2 regions of the Priestia sp. SIMBA_032 genome follow, and region 1 is predicted to be linked to the other one. Evidence: a T-box and tRNA genes for the amino acid it is inferred to sense, from the RefSeq annotation. Region 1 holds a T-box; the other holds one or more tRNA genes.
What was found. The T-box of region 1 lies ahead of SB717_RS07065 (valine--tRNA ligase). A T-box ahead of a tRNA ligase gene usually reads a tRNA of that ligase, here a tRNA-Val.
Positions count from the first base shown of each region.

Region 2: it has a tRNA-Val gene. The T-box ahead of SB717_RS07065 (valine--tRNA ligase) is inferred to sense a tRNA for this amino acid. The anticodon was not compared.

Region 1 is NZ_JAWRXD010000002.1:223,318-233,739, forward strand. It holds gene hemB (porphobilinogen synthase) at 1-973, shown strand, start outside; gene hemL (glutamate-1-semialdehyde 2,1-aminomutase) at 990-2,279, shown strand; gene spoVID (stage VI sporulation protein D) at 2,427-3,590, shown strand; gene ysxE (spore coat protein YsxE) at 3,668-4,717, shown strand; gene SB717_RS07060 (hypothetical protein) at 4,729-4,926, opposite strand; T-box leader at 5,157-5,401, shown strand; gene SB717_RS07065 (valine--tRNA ligase) at 5,484-8,126, shown strand; gene SB717_RS07070 (bifunctional folylpolyglutamate synthase/dihydrofolate synthase) at 8,223-9,521, shown strand; gene SB717_RS07075 (DUF420 domain-containing protein) at 9,678-10,235, shown strand; gene SB717_RS07080 (hypothetical protein) at 10,421-10,422, shown strand, end outside.
Region 2 is NZ_JAWRXD010000001.1:1,057,533-1,067,954, forward strand. It holds gene SB717_RS05240 (BglG family transcription antiterminator) at 1-363, opposite strand, end outside; gene SB717_RS05245 (TetR/AcrR family transcriptional regulator) at 623-1,201, opposite strand; gene SB717_RS05250 (MBL fold metallo-hydrolase) at 1,206-1,928, opposite strand; gene SB717_RS05255 (YflT domain-containing protein) at 2,210-2,548, opposite strand; gene SB717_RS05260 (amino acid permease) at 2,994-4,385, shown strand; gene SB717_RS05265 (copper homeostasis protein CutC) at 4,418-5,047, opposite strand; gene SB717_RS05270 (DEAD/DEAH box helicase) at 5,112-6,557, opposite strand; tRNA gene SB717_RS05275 (tRNA-Val) at 6,726-6,797, opposite strand; gene SB717_RS05280 (DsbA family protein) at 6,928-7,116, shown strand; gene SB717_RS05285 (DsbA family oxidoreductase) at 7,196-7,549, shown strand; gene SB717_RS05290 (arylamine N-acetyltransferase family protein) at 7,570-8,325, shown strand; gene SB717_RS05295 (Lrp/AsnC family transcriptional regulator) at 8,354-8,803, opposite strand; gene SB717_RS05300 (YitT family protein) at 8,976-9,596, shown strand; gene SB717_RS05305 (DUF1349 domain-containing protein) at 9,635-10,246, opposite strand; gene SB717_RS05310 (GntT/GntP/DsdX family permease) at 10,401-10,422, opposite strand, start outside.

The DNA of each region.
Region 1 (10,422 bases):
TTTACAATTTACACGTCATCGTCGTCTTCGTAATTCTGTAAATATGCGTGCGCTTGTACGTGAAACACATTTACATCCTGAAGACTTTATATATCCTATTTTTATTGTAGAAGGTGAACAAAAAAGAAATGCTGTAAAATCAATGCCAGGTGTCGATCAAATTTCTTTAGACTACTTGAATGATGAAATCCAAGAGCTAGTCGATTTAGGAATTAAGTCAGCTATGGTATTTGGGGTTCCCGCCGAAAAAGATGCCGTCGGCTCACAGGCATACCATGACCACGGAATTGTCCAAAAAGGTATTCGTCAAATTAAAGAAAATTTTCCAGACTTTGTTGTTATCGCAGATACATGCTTGTGTCAATACACAGATCATGGACACTGTGGTGTAATTGAAGACGGAAAAATCTTAAACGATCCTAGCCTTGACTTATTAGCGCGTACAGCGGTTAGTCAAGCTAAAGCAGGAGCGGATATTATTGCGCCTTCAAACATGATGGACGGTTTCGTGGCAGCTATTCGCCACGGTCTAGACGAAGCTGGATTTGAAGATGTACCGGTGATGTCTTATGCTGTTAAATATGCATCTGCTTTTTACGGACCATTCCGTGATGCAGCGCATTCTTCTCCTCAATTTGGAGACCGTAAAACATATCAAATGGACCCAGCCAATCGCTTAGAAGCACTTCGGGAAGCGGAATCTGATGTTGAAGAAGGAGCAGATTTCTTAATTGTAAAACCAGCTCTATCATATTTAGATATTATGCGCGATGTAAAAAATACGTTTAATTTACCCGTAGTGGCTTATAATGTGAGCGGTGAATATTCAATGATTAAAGCGGCAGCTCAAAACGGCTGGGTAAATGAAAAAGAGATTGTTCTTGAAAAATTAATTAGCATGAAGCGTGCAGGAGCGGATTTAATTGTAACGTATCATGCTAAAGACGCAGCACGCTGGTTATCTGACAAGTAATTAAGGAGGCTTACACATGAGAAGTTATGAAAAGTCAAAAGCAGCTTTTTTAGAAGCGCAGCAATTAATGCCGGGTGGAGTAAACAGTCCTGTTCGTGCATTTAAATCAGTAGATATGGATCCTATTTTTATGGAACGAGGAAAAGGCGCTACGATTTACGATATTGACGGCAACAAATATATTGACTACGTCTTATCATGGGGACCTTTAATTCACGGACATTCCAACGATCAAGTAGTTGAAGCAGTAAAAAAAGTAACGGAATCTGGCACAAGCTTTGGTGCACCAACATTAATTGAAAATGAGCTTGCTAAGGTTGTGATTGAGCGCGTTCCTTCAATCGAAATCGTCCGTATGGTAAGTTCAGGTACGGAAGCAACGATGAGCGCACTGCGTTTAGCACGTGGCTATACGGGCCGCAACAAAATTTTAAAATTTGAAGGCTGTTACCATGGACACGGTGACTCTCTTCTCATTAAAGCAGGCTCAGGCGTTGCAACGTTAGGCCTACCAGATAGTCCGGGAGTGCCTGAAGGAATCGCTAAAAATACGATTACAGTGCCGTACAATGATTTAGAAAGCGTACAATATGCTTTTAAAGAATTCGGAGATGACATTGCCGGAGTAATCGTTGAACCGGTAGCAGGAAATATGGGTGTGGTACCACCTCAACCAGGTTTCTTACAAGGGCTTCGTGATATCACATCAGATTATGGCTCACTGCTCATTTTTGATGAAGTAATGACAGGGTTCCGAGTAGCGTACAACTGTGCACAGGGCTACTACAACATTACGCCTGACTTAACTTGCCTAGGGAAAGTAATCGGTGGTGGTTTACCAGTAGGTGCTTACGGTGGTAAAGCTGAAATTATGGAGCGAGTTGCACCAAGCGGCCCTATTTATCAAGCAGGTACATTATCAGGTAATCCGCTTGCGATGACCGCTGGATACGAGACATTAACACAGCTGACACCTCAATCCTACGATGAGTTCATTCGTAAAGCAGATCGATTAGAAGAAGGATTGATGGCAGCAGCTGAAAAATATGATGTACCGTTTACCGTAAACCGAGCTGGTTCAATGATCGGTTTCTTCTTTACAAACGAACAGGTAATAAATTACGAAACAGCAAAAACATCGAATTTAGATTATTTTGCAGCTTACTATCGTGAAATGGCTAATGAAGGCGTGTTTTTACCTCCTTCTCAGTTCGAAGGAATGTTTTTATCAACTTCTCATACGGATGCAGACATTGAACATACAATTGCAGCAGCTGAAAAAGCTTTTTCAAAGTTGCGTGGATAAACAGCCAAATAAGAATAACTTTTATATCAAAGCTTACGGAGGATTCCGTAAGCTTTTTTAGTTTTCAAGACATATTTTAATTTATTTGTTCATACATCTTTAATGACCGCGCTATTACCTGGCGGGTGTTGGAAGGGGGAGAACAATTTGTCGCAGGATAATTTATCATGTCTGCGTTTTTCCGTAGAAGAATCAGTATGGTTTCAAAAAGGACAGGAAGTCTCACAACTTTTGTCTATCTCCTTAGAGCCTCAAGTATCTATTCAAGAATATGACCAATATGTGTCTATTCGAGGAGCATTACAATTAACAGGTGAATACGAAACGTACGAGGGAGAGCACTCGTTACGCGAATATACAAATGAGAATCAAGTGCAATCTATCTCTGTCCGTGAAGACGGAACGGCTGAATTATCACATCAATTTCCTGTTGATATTACCATTCCTAAAAATCGTATTCAAAGTATTGAAGATGTATATGTATCTATTGATTTATTTGATTATGAATTGCCAGGCACAAATCAGCTGCAGCTAATGGCTGACTTGTCCATCACAGGATTGTATGGAGAACAGCATGAAGAACGAGAAGAAGAGGAAGAGTTTGCGGAAGAACATCACATCGTCTCCTATGAAGAAGCAGACGATGCTGAAGAGGTATATACTGAAAACTTTGCTCAAGAAGAAGAGGAGCAAGAGGAACAAGAGGAACAAGAGGAGCAAGAGTTTGACGTAAGCTATCGTGAAGCTCCTGCACTTTTAGAGGCAGAGGCTATTGAAGAAGATCATTCAGAAGAGCCTCCTAGTTATTTTTCATCTGTATTTAAAAAAGAATCTCGTGCTGAGCAGGTCGTGGAATATGAAGAGGAAGCATATGAACCATTTGAAGTCGAAGTGAAAAAAGAGGCACAAATCGAGGAAGAAAGAGAGGACAATGTGATTGAGCTGTTTCAGCTTCGTCAAGAGCAAGAAAGTTTAGAAGAATCGCAAGCTAGTGAATTGACGTATGCTGGCGTTCAACAAGAGGCTGAGCAAGAAGAAGCTGAGCAAGAAGAGGAAAAGATTATTGTTGAATTTCGTAAAGAAGAAAATGAAAGCGGACGAAATGAAAACGCCCTTTATTTAACAAAGCTCTTTTCGCGGGAAGAAGAAGCTTTTTCAACGTGGAAGCTTTGTATTGTTCAAGACGGAGATTCGCTTGATACGATAGCAAACCGCTATAATACGAATGTACAAAACATTTTACGAGTAAATAATTTAGAAGATGAATATGAGCTGGAAGAAGGAAGCATCTTAAATATTCCTGTTCGTTAAAGTCGGAAAGAAAACAGTTGTGACGCATATAATGTCTTAACTGTTTTCTTTATTTTTTACGAGGAAGGAGAATATAGATGCAGCGGACAGTAGCAGACTACAAAGTATTGTTAAAAGAATATGACTTAGATGTTGACTTTATCGAAGACTACGGAAAAGTAAAAAAAGTCTATACGAAAACCGGCGTATTTGCGCTGAAAGAAATGACGAATCATCAAGAACGAAATCAGAGCTTCATTCAAAAGCTGCAGAACGTGTATCAAAAAGGATGGATGGGCTTTGTCCCTATTTATCAAACGAAACGTTCTCAGCCCATTGTTTCAGATGAAAGCGGCTCATATTACTTAATGCCGTGGCTCCCAAATAACCCAACCGAAGAGCGTGATATTCGATATCATAAATTATTTCAAGAGCTTGCTAAGCTTCACGGCGCTTCGGCGCAGGAAGTAGAAGTAAAAAAAGAAGATATAGAAAATCATTATACATCGATGAAAGAAACGTGGGAAAAACGTCAGGAAGAGCTGAAGCAATACGTAGTAGAATGCGAGAAGAAAGTTTATATGTCACCGTTTGAATTGCATTACTGTACATTTTATTACGAAATGACGAGAGCACTTGAATTTGGTTTTGGAAAGCTCGATCAGTGGAACGATGAAATGGAAGAAAAAGAAAAGATCCGGCTGGTTACTTCTCATGGAAAGCTATCGGCTAAACATTTTATCTATGACGAACGGGGAAATGGTTTTTTTATTAATTTTGAACATGCAAAAGATGCTTCACCGATTTATGATCTGGTCTCATTTTATTTCCGTACTCTTCGCACGTACCCAGTAACTACCTATGACAGCTATGAGTGGTTTAGCACTTATGAAAAACATTTTGCTCTCAGAGAAGAGGAAAGACTGCTTTTGCACAGTTATTTAGCGTTTCCAGAACCCCTGTATCAGTGTATCGTTCAATATAGGCATCATAAAGAAAGTAAAACGGAGCTTGAACATATGCAGTCATTTATTCGAGCATACTGGCTGACGAAAAATATTGAACAGCTGAATATTAAAATATTTGAAGTAGATCAGCAAAAAAAAATGGCAGCGGAAGCAGCTGCACAAGCCCAAGCGAACGAATAGCGCTTGGGCTTTTAAATCCAGTCCGAATATAAAGCAACCGCTAGTATGGCAAGCAGTGCCAACAACAGTACATCAAAGGTTGTAGGAAAAAATAGTGTACGTATACCTTGAAAAATTGTTAAAGGAACAATAAACTGTCCACAAGCCGCTCCTGCTGTTTTGAGCCACCGCTGCAGCTGATACGAATTTACATTTATTCGTTTCTTCATTTGTACATGCCCCTTTCAATCCACGTGCCCAGGTTAAAGTCAGTATATGAAAAAAGTAAGAAATGGTGACATTTTTTTGAGTGGACTCTTCATTTTATTTCCAAATTTAGCGAGTGAATGAAAAAATAAAGAGCAGAACAAAAAAATTATGAATATTATCGTAAAAAAGTGGAGAAGATTATTGACGATTCAACATTTTTTCATATAGTATAATTAAGAGAAATTCATACATAAATACAGTGAATAGGAAGAGTACGGGATGTTCGTCTTTCAGAGAGAGGAATCAGCTGCTGTGAGATTTCTTAAGAATGTGCACTCGGAATGTCGCCTATGAGTAGCTTTTTTGAACAGCTGCATAGCTCAGTAGAAAAAGCCGGTTAATCAACCGTTATGAAATGAAGTGTATAGGCTTATCAAACGGGATACGTCTATAAAAAAAGGTGGTACCGCGAAATCAACTCCTTTCGTCCTTTTATTAGGAAAGGAGTTTTTTTATGTTTATAAAAGGTTTACACAGTTTCTAAAGACTGAAACTTTATATTATGGAGGTATACATTATGTCTGAAAAAGAAGTGACTCTTCCAACGAAGTATGATCCAAAAACCGTTGAAGAAAATCGTTATCAGTATTGGTTAGACGGGAAGTTTTTTGAAGCAACAAATGATCCTGAAAAAGAGCCGTATACAATTGTAATTCCACCCCCAAACGTAACGGGCAAGCTGCATTTAGGCCACGCTTGGGATACAACGTTACAAGATATTTTAACGCGTATGAAGCGCATGCAAGGCTATGACGTTCTATGGCTTCCAGGCATGGACCATGCAGGGATTGCAACGCAGGCAAAAGTAGAAGAAAAGCTTCGCAGCGAAGGGAAAAGCCGCTACGATTTAGGCCGCGAAAACTTTGTAGCTGAAACGTGGAAATGGAAAGAAGAATATGCAAGCTTTATTCGCCAGCAGTGGTCGAAGCTAGGACTGGGCTTGGACTATTCACGCGAGCGCTTTACACTTGATGAAGGTCTTTCTAAAGCAGTGCGTGAAGTATTCGTAACGCTTTACAAAAAAGGGTTAATCTATCGCGGAGAATATATTATTAACTGGGATCCAGCTACAAAAACAGCTCTTTCAGACATCGAGGTTATTTACAAAGATGTACAAGGTGCGTTTTATCATATGCGCTATCCGTTAGCAGACGGTTCTGGACATATTGAAATCGCAACAACTCGTCCTGAAACGATGCTAGGAGATACGGCTGTAGCTGTTCACCCTGAAGACGATCGCTATAAGCACTTAATCGGCAAAAAGGTGATCCTTCCGATTGTAGGGCGTGAAATTCCTATCGTAGGCGATGATTATGTTGATATGGAATTCGGTTCTGGTGCGGTAAAAATTACGCCTGCTCATGACCCGAACGATTTTGAAATTGGAAACCGTCATAATTTAGAGCGTATTTTAGTGATGAATCAAGACGGTACGATGAATGACAAAGCAGGTAAATATGAAGGAATGGATCGTTTTGCTTGTCGTAAGCAAATTGTTAAAGACCTTCAAGAAGACGGCGTATTGTTCAACATTGAAGACCACATGCATTCAGTAGGTCACAGTGAACGAAGCGGTGCCGTTGTTGAACCTTATTTATCAACTCAATGGTTTGTAAAAATGCAGCCGTTAGCAGATAAAGCAGTAGATCTTCAAAAACAAGAAGAAAAAGTAAACTTTGTACCTGACCGTTTTGAAAAGACGTACTTACACTGGATGGAAAATATTCGCGACTGGTGTATTTCGCGTCAGCTTTGGTGGGGACACCGCATTCCAGCTTGGTATCACAAAGAAACTGGAGAAGTATACGTAGATCATGAGGCTCCAGCAGATATCGAAAACTGGGAACAGGATTCAGATGTATTAGACACATGGTTCAGTTCAGCGCTATGGCCGTTCTCAACAATGGGCTGGCCGGATGTGGATGCAGCTGATTTCAAACGCTACTACCCAACAAATGTGCTTGTAACAGGCTACGACATTATCTTCTTCTGGGTATCTCGTATGATTTTCCAAGGTCTTGAATTTACGGGTAAACGTCCGTTTGACGATGTACTCATTCACGGTCTTGTACGAGATGCTGAAGGTCGTAAAATGAGTAAATCACTTGGTAACGGCGTAGATCCAATGGAAGTAATCGAGAAATACGGTGCGGACTCTCTTCGCTACTTCTTATCTACAGGAAGCTCACCAGGACAAGATTTACGCTTCAGCTTTGAAAAAGTCGAAGCGACGTGGAACTTTGCAAATAAAATTTGGAATGCTTCTCGTTTTGCATTAATGAACATGGACGGCATCACATTTGAAGAGCTTGATTTATCAGGTGAAAAATCCGTTGCTGATAAATGGATTTTAACGCGCTTAAATGAGACGATTGAGCACGTAACAAAATTAGCTGACAAATATGAATTCGGTGAAGTTGGACGCATTCTCTATAACTTTATTTGGGATGATTTCTGCGATTGGTACATTGAAATGGCTAAACTTCCTCTTTACGGAGAAGACGAAGCAGCTAAAAAGACAACTCGCTCAATTTTAGCTTATGTACTTGATAACACAATGCGACTTTTACATCCATTCATGCCGTTTATTACTGAGGAAATTTGGCAAAGCTTGCCGCATGAAGGCGAATCAATTACAGTAGCTAAATGGCCGGAAGTACGCGCTGAGCTTTCGGATAAAGAAGCTGCTAACGATATGCGTTTACTTGTAGATATTATCCGTGCTGTTCGTAATATTCGTGCTGAAGTGAACACGCCGATGAGCAAACAAGTAAAATTATTTATTAAAGCTAAAGATGAAAATATTCAAAGCCAGCTTGAAAAGAACCGTGCGTATGTAGAACGTTTCTGTAATCCAAGTGAGCTTGTGATTTCAACTGAGGTTTCATTAGATGAAAAAGCGATGAGTGCTGTTGTAACAGGAGCAGAATTAATTTTACCTCTGGAAGGTTTAATTAATATCGAAGAAGAAATCGCACGTTTAGAAAAAGAATACGACAAGTTAAACAAAGAAGTAGAACGTGTACAAAAGAAATTAAACAACCAAGGCTTTATTGCAAAAGCGCCTGCTAAAGTAGTAGAAGAAGAGCGTGCAAAAGAGCAAGATTACGTTGAAAAACGCGAAGCTGTTCAGTCTCGTATTGCTGAATTACGCGGATAATCAATGGGTTAATGAATGAACAGAAAAAGCGTGGCTTGTATAGCGACGTTTTTTCTTTACATAATAATAGCGATGGAAAAGAAAGGTGAATAAAAGATGATAACGACATATGAAGAAGCGCTTGATTGGATTCATAACAGACTTCGCTTTGGAATCAAGCCGGGGTTAGAACGAATGGAATGGATGCTAGAGCAGCTTGATTTCCCACAGCAAAATATAAATGCTATTCATGTTGCTGGGACGAATGGTAAAGGTTCTACAGTTTCTTATTTGCGAAACATGTTAGAAGAAGCAGGGTATAAAGTTGGAACGTTTACTTCTCCTTATATCGAAACATTTAATGAGCGGATTAGCGTGAATGGACAGCCTATTTCAGATCAAGCAATGACCGCTCTTGTTCAGGAAGTAAAGCCTGTAGTGGAGCGACTAGAACATACGGACTTAGGGTCAGCAACGGAATTTGAAGTGATTACAATCATGGCTTTTCTTTATTTCGGCTATCATGATTCAGTTGACTATGCTGTGTTTGAAACAGGTCTTGGGGGACGATATGATTCAACAAACGTTGTGAATCCTATGGTGAGTGTTATTACAAACATTGGATTTGATCACATGGCGATACTAGGTGATACGGTAGAAGAAATTGCAGCAGAAAAAGCGGGGATTATTAAAAAAGAAGTCCCTATTATTACGGGTGCCGAGCAGGTAAAGGCGCTTGACGTCATTACAGAAGAGGCAAATTCGAAGCAGGCTCCGTTATTTGTGTTAGGAAAAGAATTTAAAATTGAAAACTATGAGCCCTTAGCAAATGGAGAAGGCTTTACGTTAAAAACACCGTATGGCACATTTGAACACTTGCAATTAAATATGCTTGGCTATCATCAAGTTAAAAATGCAGCTTTGGCTGTGATGGCCGTGTGTTATTTAAAAGAAAAGAAAAAGCTTTCTATCTCCAATGAGCAAATGATAAAAGGGATTCAGCATACAAAGTGGAACGGCCGCTTTGAGATAGTAAATGAGCATCCTTTAACGATTATTGATGGGGCTCATAATGCAGAAGGCATTGATAGCCTGTTATCTACTTTACGCCTTCATTATGAAGGTCGAAACATTCATTTAGTTTTCAGCTGCTTAAATGATAAAAGCGCTGATCGAATGGTCCAAGAACTTGAAACAATCGCTGCAAGTATTACATTTACGTCGTTTGACTTTCCTCGTGCTCGCACAGCCGCGGAGCTTTATGAGATGAGTACTCATCATAATAAGCATATGGACGAGGATTGGAAAAAAGCAATTGCTTACGTAAAGAAAAAGGCGACAGGTGAACAAGACATGGTCGTGATTACAGGGTCTCTGTATTTTATATCAGAAGTGCGGGCTTTTCTTCTCAAATGAGCAAAAGCAGCAAGTGGAATCTTGCTGCTTTTAACATAATGTAAGGAAGGGATACGGATAATAAGGAAGCACTAAGTTCAAAGTATTGTCACTTTCACCCCCTAGGTAAGTGATATATAATAAACATGTACATCACTAAATAAGGAGATTGTTAACATGAGTAAGAATAATGAAAAAATTGTACCGAAAAGTAATAAAAACTTTACCGGTATTATTCTTACCTTTTCAGTGATAGCGAATGTTATTATTTTACTGCTATTCTTTTCGAATATTGGCTATCAAGGAAAAGTAAGTTTTGATTTGACTATCTTTCCACGGTTAAATGCTATTTTGAATAGTTTTACGTTTATTTTTTTAGTTGCAGCGTTGATTTCAATTTTCAGGAAAAATATCAATGCTCATAAAGGTTTTATTTTAGCAGCATTTACTTCCACACTGCTCTTTTTAGTTTCATATTTAACGTTCCACTACATTTCTACAGAAACAGCTACGTTCGGTGGGGAAGGAATCGTTCGTCCCATTTACTTCTTTATTTTGATCACACACAGTTTCCTAGCAGCGATTATTGTTCCGCTGGCACTGTTTGCACTTGTGTGGGGCTGGACAATGCAAGTTGAAAAACATAAAAAAATTGTGAGATGGACAATGCCAATCTGGCTTTATGTAAGTCTTACAGGTGTAATTGTCTACTTATTTATGGCTCCTTACTATTAAAAAACGTCTGCTTTTGCAGACGTTTTTTTATGCTGTTTTTGTTTTTTAGTGGTATAATCCTTATTACCTATAAAAGGTGTGTTTTAAGGAAGGAGGCATACAGAATATGACTTTTATGGGTATTATGATTCAGTGTATTAATGAAGGAGCTGTTTGATACTAATCAATAAAGGAGAGGTGTGGAAAT
Region 2 (10,422 bases), on a different contig from region 1:
TGCTAAATCTTCGAGCTTCAAATATTCGTCTGCTAGCAGCAGTCTTTTAATTAAATAATGCACGCGGTCATCAGGAACGGTTGGAATAGAAGTTGAATCAAATAATTGATTAGCCGAAAGTTCTTTTAATAGCTGATGAAATTGTTTTTCATCTAAAACGCTAAGTTCATATCCCGTCCCTCGAGCTGATTTAATTTTAGCCCCGTACTGAGACAAAATGTCATCTAGCTGTTTTATATCCGTTCGAATAGTTCGAGAAGATACTTGATTTACCGTTGCTAAATATTCGCTTGTAACGGTTGATAATGTAGACTGTACGGACATTAGTTCTCTTAATATGACGATCATTCTTGAATTAAGCATGTTTGCTTCTCTCCATTCTCAGAAGATTTCCTTTTTATAAAATAAATTAAAAGAGCTGGTTATTTTAAACAAAAGCAAAAAATACCTAAACAGCAACAAACAGAAACTACCTTTTCTGTCCTTGCAGCTTAGGTTTTGCCTGCTTCATCAGTAACAACCCTAAAACAATAGGAATAAATGTCTTTATTTGTAATCTATCATTCTTTCTGGTTTTTTTCAATTTCCACTAAAGCGTTAGGCTTAGTGGCATTAATGAAATTTATGGAGTCTGGTCATACCGGTGTAGCCCTAATACAAAGGTACGAATTAAAAAATCTAGTGTCTCATCAGTACTTAACGGCATTCCAAATCCCCCTTTTTGCTCCAAAGAAGAAAACCCATGTAAAATGCTGCGAAGACTTCTAACAGCATGAAGGGCTTCATTTTCCGGAAGATGATACGGTTTCAACACCTCCAGCACTAAAAATACGATGTTATCAGATGCTTTTTGTACTTCTTTATCCTGTATCCTTGGTGCTACCGTTGCCGTTGCTTCGTATATTCCGGGAGATTTTCTTACAAATGAAACGTACGCTTTACTTAGCTGATAAACAGCGTCTTCTGCAGAAGCATGTTCAACAGCACATTTTAAAAGATGATATAGCTGCTGCAGTCCACTTAAAGCCAGTTCTTTGCGCAGCTCTTCTAACCCTTTTATATGATTATATAAAGACGGAGGGCGAACATCTAATTCCTTGGCTAATGAAGCAATTGTAACAGCATAAAACCCTTCACGATTGGCCAAATTTTCACCTGTTTGAATAACTTTTTTGAAATCTAGTCCTTGTCGTGGCGACATCCCTTCATCTCCTTTTTTCTATTTTTACTTTTGCTTGTTGTATTGCTTTTTCCATCATTTTTAGCGGCTGAGAAAGAACTCTTCCGTGTCCAACAGCAAGAAGTGATGGGTTTAGTTCATATAGCTTTTCTGCACTTTTAAGCGCTAGCTCTTTGCTCCACGTTCCAAAGGCAGGAAACGGAAACAGCGGTTTTAACTGACCTGATACCGCAACTCCTCCCCGCACTTGGAAAGAATCTCCGGCAATTAATGCGTTCGTTCTCTGGTCTAAAAAAGACATAGACCCAGGTGTATGTCCAGGTGTAAAAATAGGAGCAAGTGAGCCTATATAAGACTCTTCTTCAATGAAATGATCAATTTTAGTTGAAATCTTTCCTAGTTTTGGTATTCCGCCACGGATTGGGTTTTGAGGTTCTTCAGAATCGAGTGTAAAATCTCCTGAAAATAATCGATAATCTCTTTGCGACATATAAACAGAGGCATTCGGCAAACTTTTCTTCAAGTTATCAACTGCTCCGATGTGATCTTCATGAGTATGTGTAAAAACAATTCGAGTAATCGGTTTTCCAATTTGATCTGCAGCTTTCAAAATACCTGACGCGCTGTAAGGAAGAGCCGCATCAATTAACGTAAGACTGTCTTTCTCTTCGACTAAATAACAATTCACTGGAAAAAAGCGAGGCAAAAACGTTAATTGATACAACATTTTCTCACGAACTATTCTCATTTCCTCATCCCCTATTATCAAAATAAAAACTAATGGTATTAGTTTTTATTTTAACTAATACCATTAGTTTTATCAATCATATATTGGAAAAACAAAAAAAGTGTGAGGCATAACGAAATCAATTGAATCCAAAGACGAACAAATGGGATAAAGGAGCTCATACAGATCACTTGTTACACCGTCCACATAAAAAAAACGAACGCGTTTGATTCTTCATCAAGAATCAAACGCGTTCGGATCTTCCTTTAACTAAACCACTTTTGCCATAGCCTCTATTAAACTTAAACGTCTTTTCTTTCCCCAGTAGCAGCCACTACAATCGCACTGCCTTTCTTTAACTCTTCTTCATATTTTTTTGTTTCGTCTTTTGATAAGCCTAGTGAAGCCATTTTTGTTCGAAGCTCATCTTCTCTTGTTAAAAATAAACTCGCTGCTGAATGTAAAGGACCTTCTTCAGACAGTCGAATAATATTTGTGTCCGTTACTTCTGTTAAATTTTTAGAATTTTTCTTGTCATAGGTAAACACGTATACTTCATTTTTCTCAAAACCTTTATCTGCAAATTGATTAACTGCTTCGTTAATGTTTGCTCCTTTTTCTACTACTTCAACATGTTTCATTATTTATAACCTCCTGTTTCTATCGCACATCTTTCTTTTATACTTAGCAAAAGAATAAACTTCTTACTACTATATATACCCGTTTTCAGAAAGGAAAACCCGCATTTAGCGCTTTACAGAGAGTTTGAATATTATTCCACATTATCCTTTAATAGAATGTATACCTCTTTTGATTAACTTATTTGAAACAATCATTCAGCTTATTTTCAGCTACCATTCATAAGAAATTCATCTACATTGCTTATTATAAAAAAGGAAAAAGACGCTAATCAGGTACTTTATACGCATAATGAATGTCTGTGTCAGAGTAAGCCGGATATGAATGTAACAATTCATATCCGCTTTTTTTATGAAAGAACCTCTAACAACATCCTGTCCATACGTCTTACAACATACTATAATTCTCCATATTAACTAAAAATTCAGGTTATATAGGAGGTTACAAATGAACAGCCATCCACAGCCACAGTTAAAAAAAGAGTTAAAGATCCGGCATATCACCATGATTTCTCTTGGAGGAATTATCGGGGCTGGATTGTTTATCGGAAGCGGATCACTCATTAACACCGCCGGACCGGGATCTATTTTTTCGTACGCATTTGCTGGTTTGCTCGTTATTTTAGTCATGCGAATGCTTGGCGAAATGTCTACTGCAAATCCTTCCAGCGGTTCTTTTTCCACTTATGCAAAAGAAGCATTAGGCCCTTGGGCCGGCTACACCATTGGCTGGCTCTATTGGTTTTTCTGGGTTATCGTTATTGCTGTTGAAGCCATTGCAGGTGCAAATATTATTCAATACTGGTTCCCGTCTTTGCCGTCTTGGGGAGTAAGCTTGGCTCTTACTTTTTTATTAACGATGACCAATCTGTACTCTGTTAAATCTTTCGGAGAATTTGAATATTGGTTTTCCCTCATTAAAGTCGTCAGTATCGTTCTTTTTTTACTTTTAGGTATAGCTATTATTTGTGGATTCATTCCAGGAATTGATTCTCCCGGCACTTCCAACCTTTTGCACAAAGGCGGCTTTTTACCGAATGGAATTAGCTCTGTATTTTTAGGAATTGCCCTTGTCATGTTCTCCTTTATGGGAACAGAAATTGTCGCAACCGCAGCAGGTGAATCGTCTCAGCCTGAAAAAGCCATTACTATCGCGACCAATACCGTTATTTATCGCATCTTATTTTTCTATTTAGGATCTATCTTTATTTTAGTAACGGTTCTTCCATGGAATTCGTCAAGCCTAATGAAAAGCCCATTTGTATCTATTCTTGAATTAGTGAATGTACCGGCCGCAGCTCAAATTATGAACTTTATCATTTTAACAGCCGTTCTTTCCTGTCTGAATTCTGGCCTGTATACAAGTTCTCGCATGCTGTTTTCCATGTCTCAAAACGGCGATGCGCCAAAAAGCTTTTCAAAATTAAACAAAAAAGGCGTGCCGGTTAGTGCGATATTAGCATGTACAGTTATCTCGTACGTTAGCGTTATCTTTAACTACATTTCACCAGACAAAATCTTTTTGTTTTTAGTGAATGCATCAGGCGGCGTAGCGCTTCTTGTATATCTTGTTATTGCATTTTCACAGATTAAAATGAGAAAAAAATATGAAAAAGAAAATCCCGAAGCATTAAAAATTAAAATGTGGTTATTTCCTTACTTAACTTACGCTACAATCCTTGCCATCACTGGTATTTTTATAGCCATGGCATTTATTGATTCATTACGTTCTCAGTTCTTCTTAACTCTTTTAATTGCTGTACTCGTCGTAGGTTCTTTTTTCTTTCAGCGTACCAAAATGACGAGCGGCTTAGCAGCAAAAGAAAATACATCAAAATAAAAAAGCTGTTCCTTTTGGAACAGCTTTTTTATTTAACGAGATAAATCTCCTACAATTTTTGTTCCGTGTAATTCAGCTGCTTTTGTTTCTTTCATAACCCGCTCTGCGTTGCCTTCATGAATTCCTCCGCCGGGCAAAATAATAATACGTTCATTAGCATATGTGATCAATTCTCGGAGCATATGCAGATTTTGCAAAGCAGATCCTTTCCCTCCTTTTGTCAAAATACGGTCTGCTCCCAATTCACTAAGTATATCAATGGCTTTGTATTTATCTTTAGTCTCATCAAATGCCATATGAAATGTAATGCTTAAAGGACGAGCTTCTGCTATTAACTCTTTAGTGCGTCCGTAATCGATTTCAGCTTCTTCTGTTAAAATGCCGAATACTACTCCGTTCACTCCAAGGTCTTTACATGTTTTAACGTCTTTTTTCATAATTTGATATTCTGCTTCGGAATATACAAAATCACCAATTCTTGGACGAATAATCACGTTGATATCTGTATCAAGATGTTCGCTTGCATATTGAATGGTGCCGTAACTTGGCGTAGTGCCTCCTTGACTGAGATTGTCACATAATTCAATGCGGTCTGCTCCTAGCTTTTCGGCTTTTTTTGCCTGCTCATACCCTTCTACACACGCTTCTTTTATGTACTTCATATTTTCAACTCCTTTATTGGCTGTATAAATAAAGCCCATCTTTAAAAAGATGGACTTCCTTCTGCTATTTAATTGCTTTATGAACTTTTAGTTTCTTTCCTTTAATCGTTTTGTTTTTCATTGCTTGTAACACTTTTGGACCTTTTCCATTCAAAATCTCTACATAAGAGACATTTTCTTGAATCGTAATAATTCCAATATCGTCTGCGGTTACTCCGTCTAACTTCGCAATTGTTCCCACAAAATCAACCGCTCTAATTTTCTTTTTCTTTCCTCCGTTAAAATACAGCTTCATAATGTCTTTATTTAATGACTCGCTTTTATCCTTTTTAACTTCTGGACGCTCATTGATTTTTTCAGTAAAAGCGGATGCTGCCTGCTGTACTTCTTCTTTAGAAGGAGGGGGAGATGTTGGAATTGAAAAACCGATATATTCTTCAATTTCCGATAGCATTCTCTCTTCATAAGGCGTTACAAATGTGATCGCTTTCCCGTTTTTACCGGCACGTCCCGTTCTTCCTGTACGATGAACGTAGCTTTCTTTTTCTAACGGAAGGTCGTAGTTAATAACGTGTGTGATATTATCAATATCAATGCCTCTCGCAGCTACATCTGTCGCCACTAAATAGCGAAATTTACCTTTCTTGAAATCATTCATAACCTCAAAACGGTCTTCTTGCACCATTGCCCCGTGAATTTTATCACAAGGATATCCAAGATCATCTAAATCGTCTAACAGCGTATTTACCTGCTCTTGCGTGCGGCAAAAAATGATGCAGCTGTCCGGATTTTCTACTGTAGTTACGTCTTTCAGCAGTTCAAATTTACGTTCATTTTCTACTGTTATAACAGAATGGTCAATCGTGCTTGTTGTTAATCCGTTCGCTTTAATTTCAACATCAACCGGCTTCTTCATATATTTGCGAGACAGCTCTTCAATATCTTCAGGAAGCGTAGCGGAGAAAAGCATCGTTACACGTTCACTAGGAAGATGTTGAATAATTGCTTCTACTTGGTCAATAAAACCCATATTTAGCATTTCATCTGCTTCATCAATAACCAAATAACGAATTTTCTCTAATGCAAGCGTTTCTTTTTCTATATGATCAAGCACTCGCCCAGGCGTACCTACAACAATATGTGTTTTTTGCTTTAATTCTACTTTTTGCTTGGCAAACGGTGATTTTCCGTAAACAGCTGCTGCTTTAATTCGCTTAAAACGGCCGATATTGGTAATATCTTCTTTTACCTGTGCAGCCAGCTCTCGTGTAGGTGTTAACACTAAGGCTTGGGGCTTATTTTCTTCCCAATTAACTAATTCACACAGTGGAATGCCAAAGGAAGCCGTTTTTCCACTTCCTGTTTGAGACTTCACGACAACATCTCTTTCTTCTAGCGCGATGGGAAGCACCTTGCTTTGTACTTCCGTAGGATGATTGTATTGCAGACTAGAAAGCGCCTTAGCTACCTTGTCACTAAGACCATATTGACTAAAACTTCTTTGATTCATTTTGTACCCTCATTTATTTTAAATTAGTGATTATCTTTATCATGACCTGATGCACTATGTTTCATTATACTTTAATTCTTCTATACGCGCTCAAGATTTAATATAGCATTGATTTGTCAAACAAAAGAGAAAAGCCGCTCTCTTATTAATAAGAAAACGGCTTTGGTATGAGCGATGAGGGATTCGAACCCCCGACCCCATCCCTGTCAAGGATGTATTCTCCCACTGAACTAATCGCTCGTGATATGTATTGACTATATTATAGAAAGAGTTATCCAATTTTGTCAACTATTTTTCCACAGTTCCCAAGTTGGAAGAACCGTCTTTACTTTTGATAAAATAAAAATATGCTATAAAGGAGCGTGACGGGATGAAAGCGCATGTTGAATTTTATTTTGATTTTCTCTGTCCACTATGTTTTCTAGCCACTAAGCCTTTAAGAGAAGTCAGTAAAGAACAAAAAGCTGAGATTGAATGGAAACCTTTTGAACTTTGTCCTGAGCCAGCTCAACAGATGGAGCAAGTAGAAGATTTTTTAGAGAGACCTTGGAATCGATAGCTCCCTTAGCACAGCAGCTACACGTAGAAATGAAGATGCCGGACATGCCTGCAGTCCCGCAGTCCCGCGCACTCATTTAGTGCGTGAAGGCTTTCATTTTGCTAAAAAACATGGTCAAGAAAGTGCTTATGTAGATGCTGTTTTTAAAGCTTATTGGGAAGATGAAAAAGACATTAGCCAGATTGAAGTCTTAGCAGAAATCGCTGATTCTTTGCATTTAGATAAAGAAATATTTACACGTATCTTAAAAGACCGGACGTTCGAACAAGTTCATAAAGATAGCTTAGTTCATGCGTATGAAGATGCTCATGTCACGAAAGTACCAACTTTAAAAATTGGCATCCGCATACTGCAACGGTTTGCTTCCAAAGAAACAGTCGAAAAAGCGCTGTTGCATGAACATTCTGCTAAGCTTGAAGACAGAGAGAAATGATTTACTAAGAGGTGCATTGGATGAATATTAATTATTATTTTAGTCGTTTTTTAGCTAAGAAACCGGATAGCCCAACGTATGAAAACTTAGCTGCTTTACAGAACAAGCACATGCTTCATGTTCCTTTTGAGAACTTAGACGTTTTGTCTCAAACCCCTATTATCATTGATTTAGAACGGATTTTTCAAAAAGTAATTGTAAATTTGCGCGGAGGATTTTGCTATGAATTAAACGGCCTATTTGGCTGGCTGTTAAAAGAAAGCGGATATGAAGTCTCTTACGTTTCAGCTACCGTCAAAAAACCCGACGGAACGTGGACAATTGAAGGGAGTCACGCTACAAACCTCGTGACGATTGAAAATCAGTCTTATATCGTGGACGTTGGATTTGGAGATTCTGTTCGCAAACCAATACCTCTAAGTGGCGAAGTAGTGAAAGATGTAAGCGGCTCTTATCGTATGACAAGCGTTGCTGAGCATATGTATGATCTGCAGCGATGGGAAGATGATGTATGGAAAACACTCTACCGTGTGTCTACGCTTCCTAAGAAACTGACTGACTTTACTCCTATGTGTGAGTTCAATCAAACGTCAGCTGATTCTCCGTTTGTACACAATCGTCTTGTTACTATCGCAACACCTACAGGGCGCATTACCCTCTCTGGTGAAACGCTAACTGTAACAGATGGCGGAAAAAAGACGAAAAGGAACGTTTCAGAAGAAGAAATACCTGATATTTTACAAAATCATTTTTATATTATTAAAGGATTTTATTAATATGTCCTTACACAAAAAAACCGGCCTCTTATGGGGCCGGTTTTTTTATAGGGGTAATCATCCTGTTTTCTACAGGAGACTTTAAAATAATTGAGGTATTCACATTTCCATAAGGAATCAGTTCATCCACGAGCATTCTAAGTCCATCCATTCCAGACACGGCTGCTTTGATAAAGTAAGAAACCGGCCCCGTTACGCGATGACATTCAAGCACGTCTTCATTTTGCTCAATAAAGTCTTCAAATTCCTCTGGCTTTCTTTTTAATTCGCTTACTTGAATAAACAGCTGTGTATCTCTTCCTAAAGCTTTCGGAGACACCGTAGCGCTGAAACGCTGGATCACTCCTCGTTCCTGAAGACGCTGCAGTCTTTCTGATACGCTTGGACGGCTAAGAGCCAGCTTTTTTGATAAATCACTAATCGTCATACGTCCGTCTCTTTGCAAAATAGACAATAGTTGTGCATCGATTTGATCCATCCAAACCTTTCCTTTCAAAATGAATATAATAAATAAAATCTTTATTCAAGTTGATAACAGAACAAGTATTATTTCCTTCATTTATACATGTGTTTTCTTTATTTAATATCCTATCATTAAAGTAGATAATTGAAAATGAAAATTCCGAAAAAACAAACAAAGGGGTTTATTTATGCAAAAAGTTTTATGGATTATTCTTGGATGTACGATTGCAAGTATTGGTGTTCTTATCTTGCGGCACTCTCACGTAGTGACGGGGGGAACAGCTGGTCTGTCTCTCAGCTTGTCATATGCCCTTCCCTTGTCTTTTGCGGTGATCTTTTTTCTCATTAATATTCCTTTTTATCTCTTTTCCTTCTTTCAAATGGGATGGAAATTTACCGCCACAACTATAGGATCAGTGTCTTTGCTATCGCTTCTCACTTCACTCGATCACTTGCTTCCTGCTTTTACACTTCCTAGCCTGATGGGTGCTGTTACCGGCGGACTAATTGCCGGCCTTGGCTTATCCCTTTTATTTATGAACGGAGCTTCTCTCGGCGGTGCTAATATTCTAGCATTATTCGCACAGCGAAAATTCGGCTGGGATCCTGGAAAAGTAAATTTTTCATTTGATTTTCTTGTCGTGCTGTCGAGCATGTATTCAATTGGACTTTCAAAAGGAATTTTCTCTGTTATATCCATTGCGATTACAGGTTTTGTCATCAGCTACTTCAAGCAAAAAATTGCTTTACACAATCAACCGACATCCGCTTCTGCCACACAGCCTTTAGATAATGCGCTTTCTAAATAAAAACCACGATTTAGCAGTGGCTAAATCGTGGTTTTTATTTACATTTTTTCTACTTTTATAAAATCAAATTGGGCTTCATACCCTTCTCCTTGAGGACTACAAGCATAAATACCGACTTGAACAGGTTCTTTGGTTGAGTTCAATAAGTGAGCGAGTCGGAGCTGAGTCCAGGAATCTCCATCACTTGAATAACAAACGGTGTAATCATCGTTTTTGCGCTGAATTTTAAAATAAAGCGCTGATTTGTTTTGAGTAAAATTTTGGCTGGACCAATCTGAGAAGCCTTGGTTGGTTACGACTGCTCCTAATTGGTTAGGACCATCGGGATTGTATTCAACTGACGTTTTGATCCACGTATCTTTTGATACACGAATCATGAGCCCTGCTTGATCGTAGCGATTAACTGGATATGTATGCACCTTTGTCATGATTTCAAAGTCGCCTTCTACTTCACGGTAAAGAAAGTGTCCATTGTCCGCTTCAAAGCCATAATGAGTACGCTGCCAAAAATCCGTTTTAGCGTCTGTTTTAATCACTAATCGATTCGTTTCTGTATCAATTTGAAATTGAGCTGGTGGACAATACCAAGAAACGTCTGAATCTAATTTTCCTTCTGAAAAGTTTGTGAAAAATACTAGTTGATTACTCACTCTCTGTCATTCCCTTCTTAGAAGCTATTATTCTTCTATTTCTATTTTGCCATAATTTAACGAATAAATAAAATATTTTGATTATTTTTCTTATAAATTCTTTTCTTTCATAAAAAAATAAGACTCTTTTACATAGAGTAAAAGAGTCTTATTTTTAAATTAATGCATTTAGAATA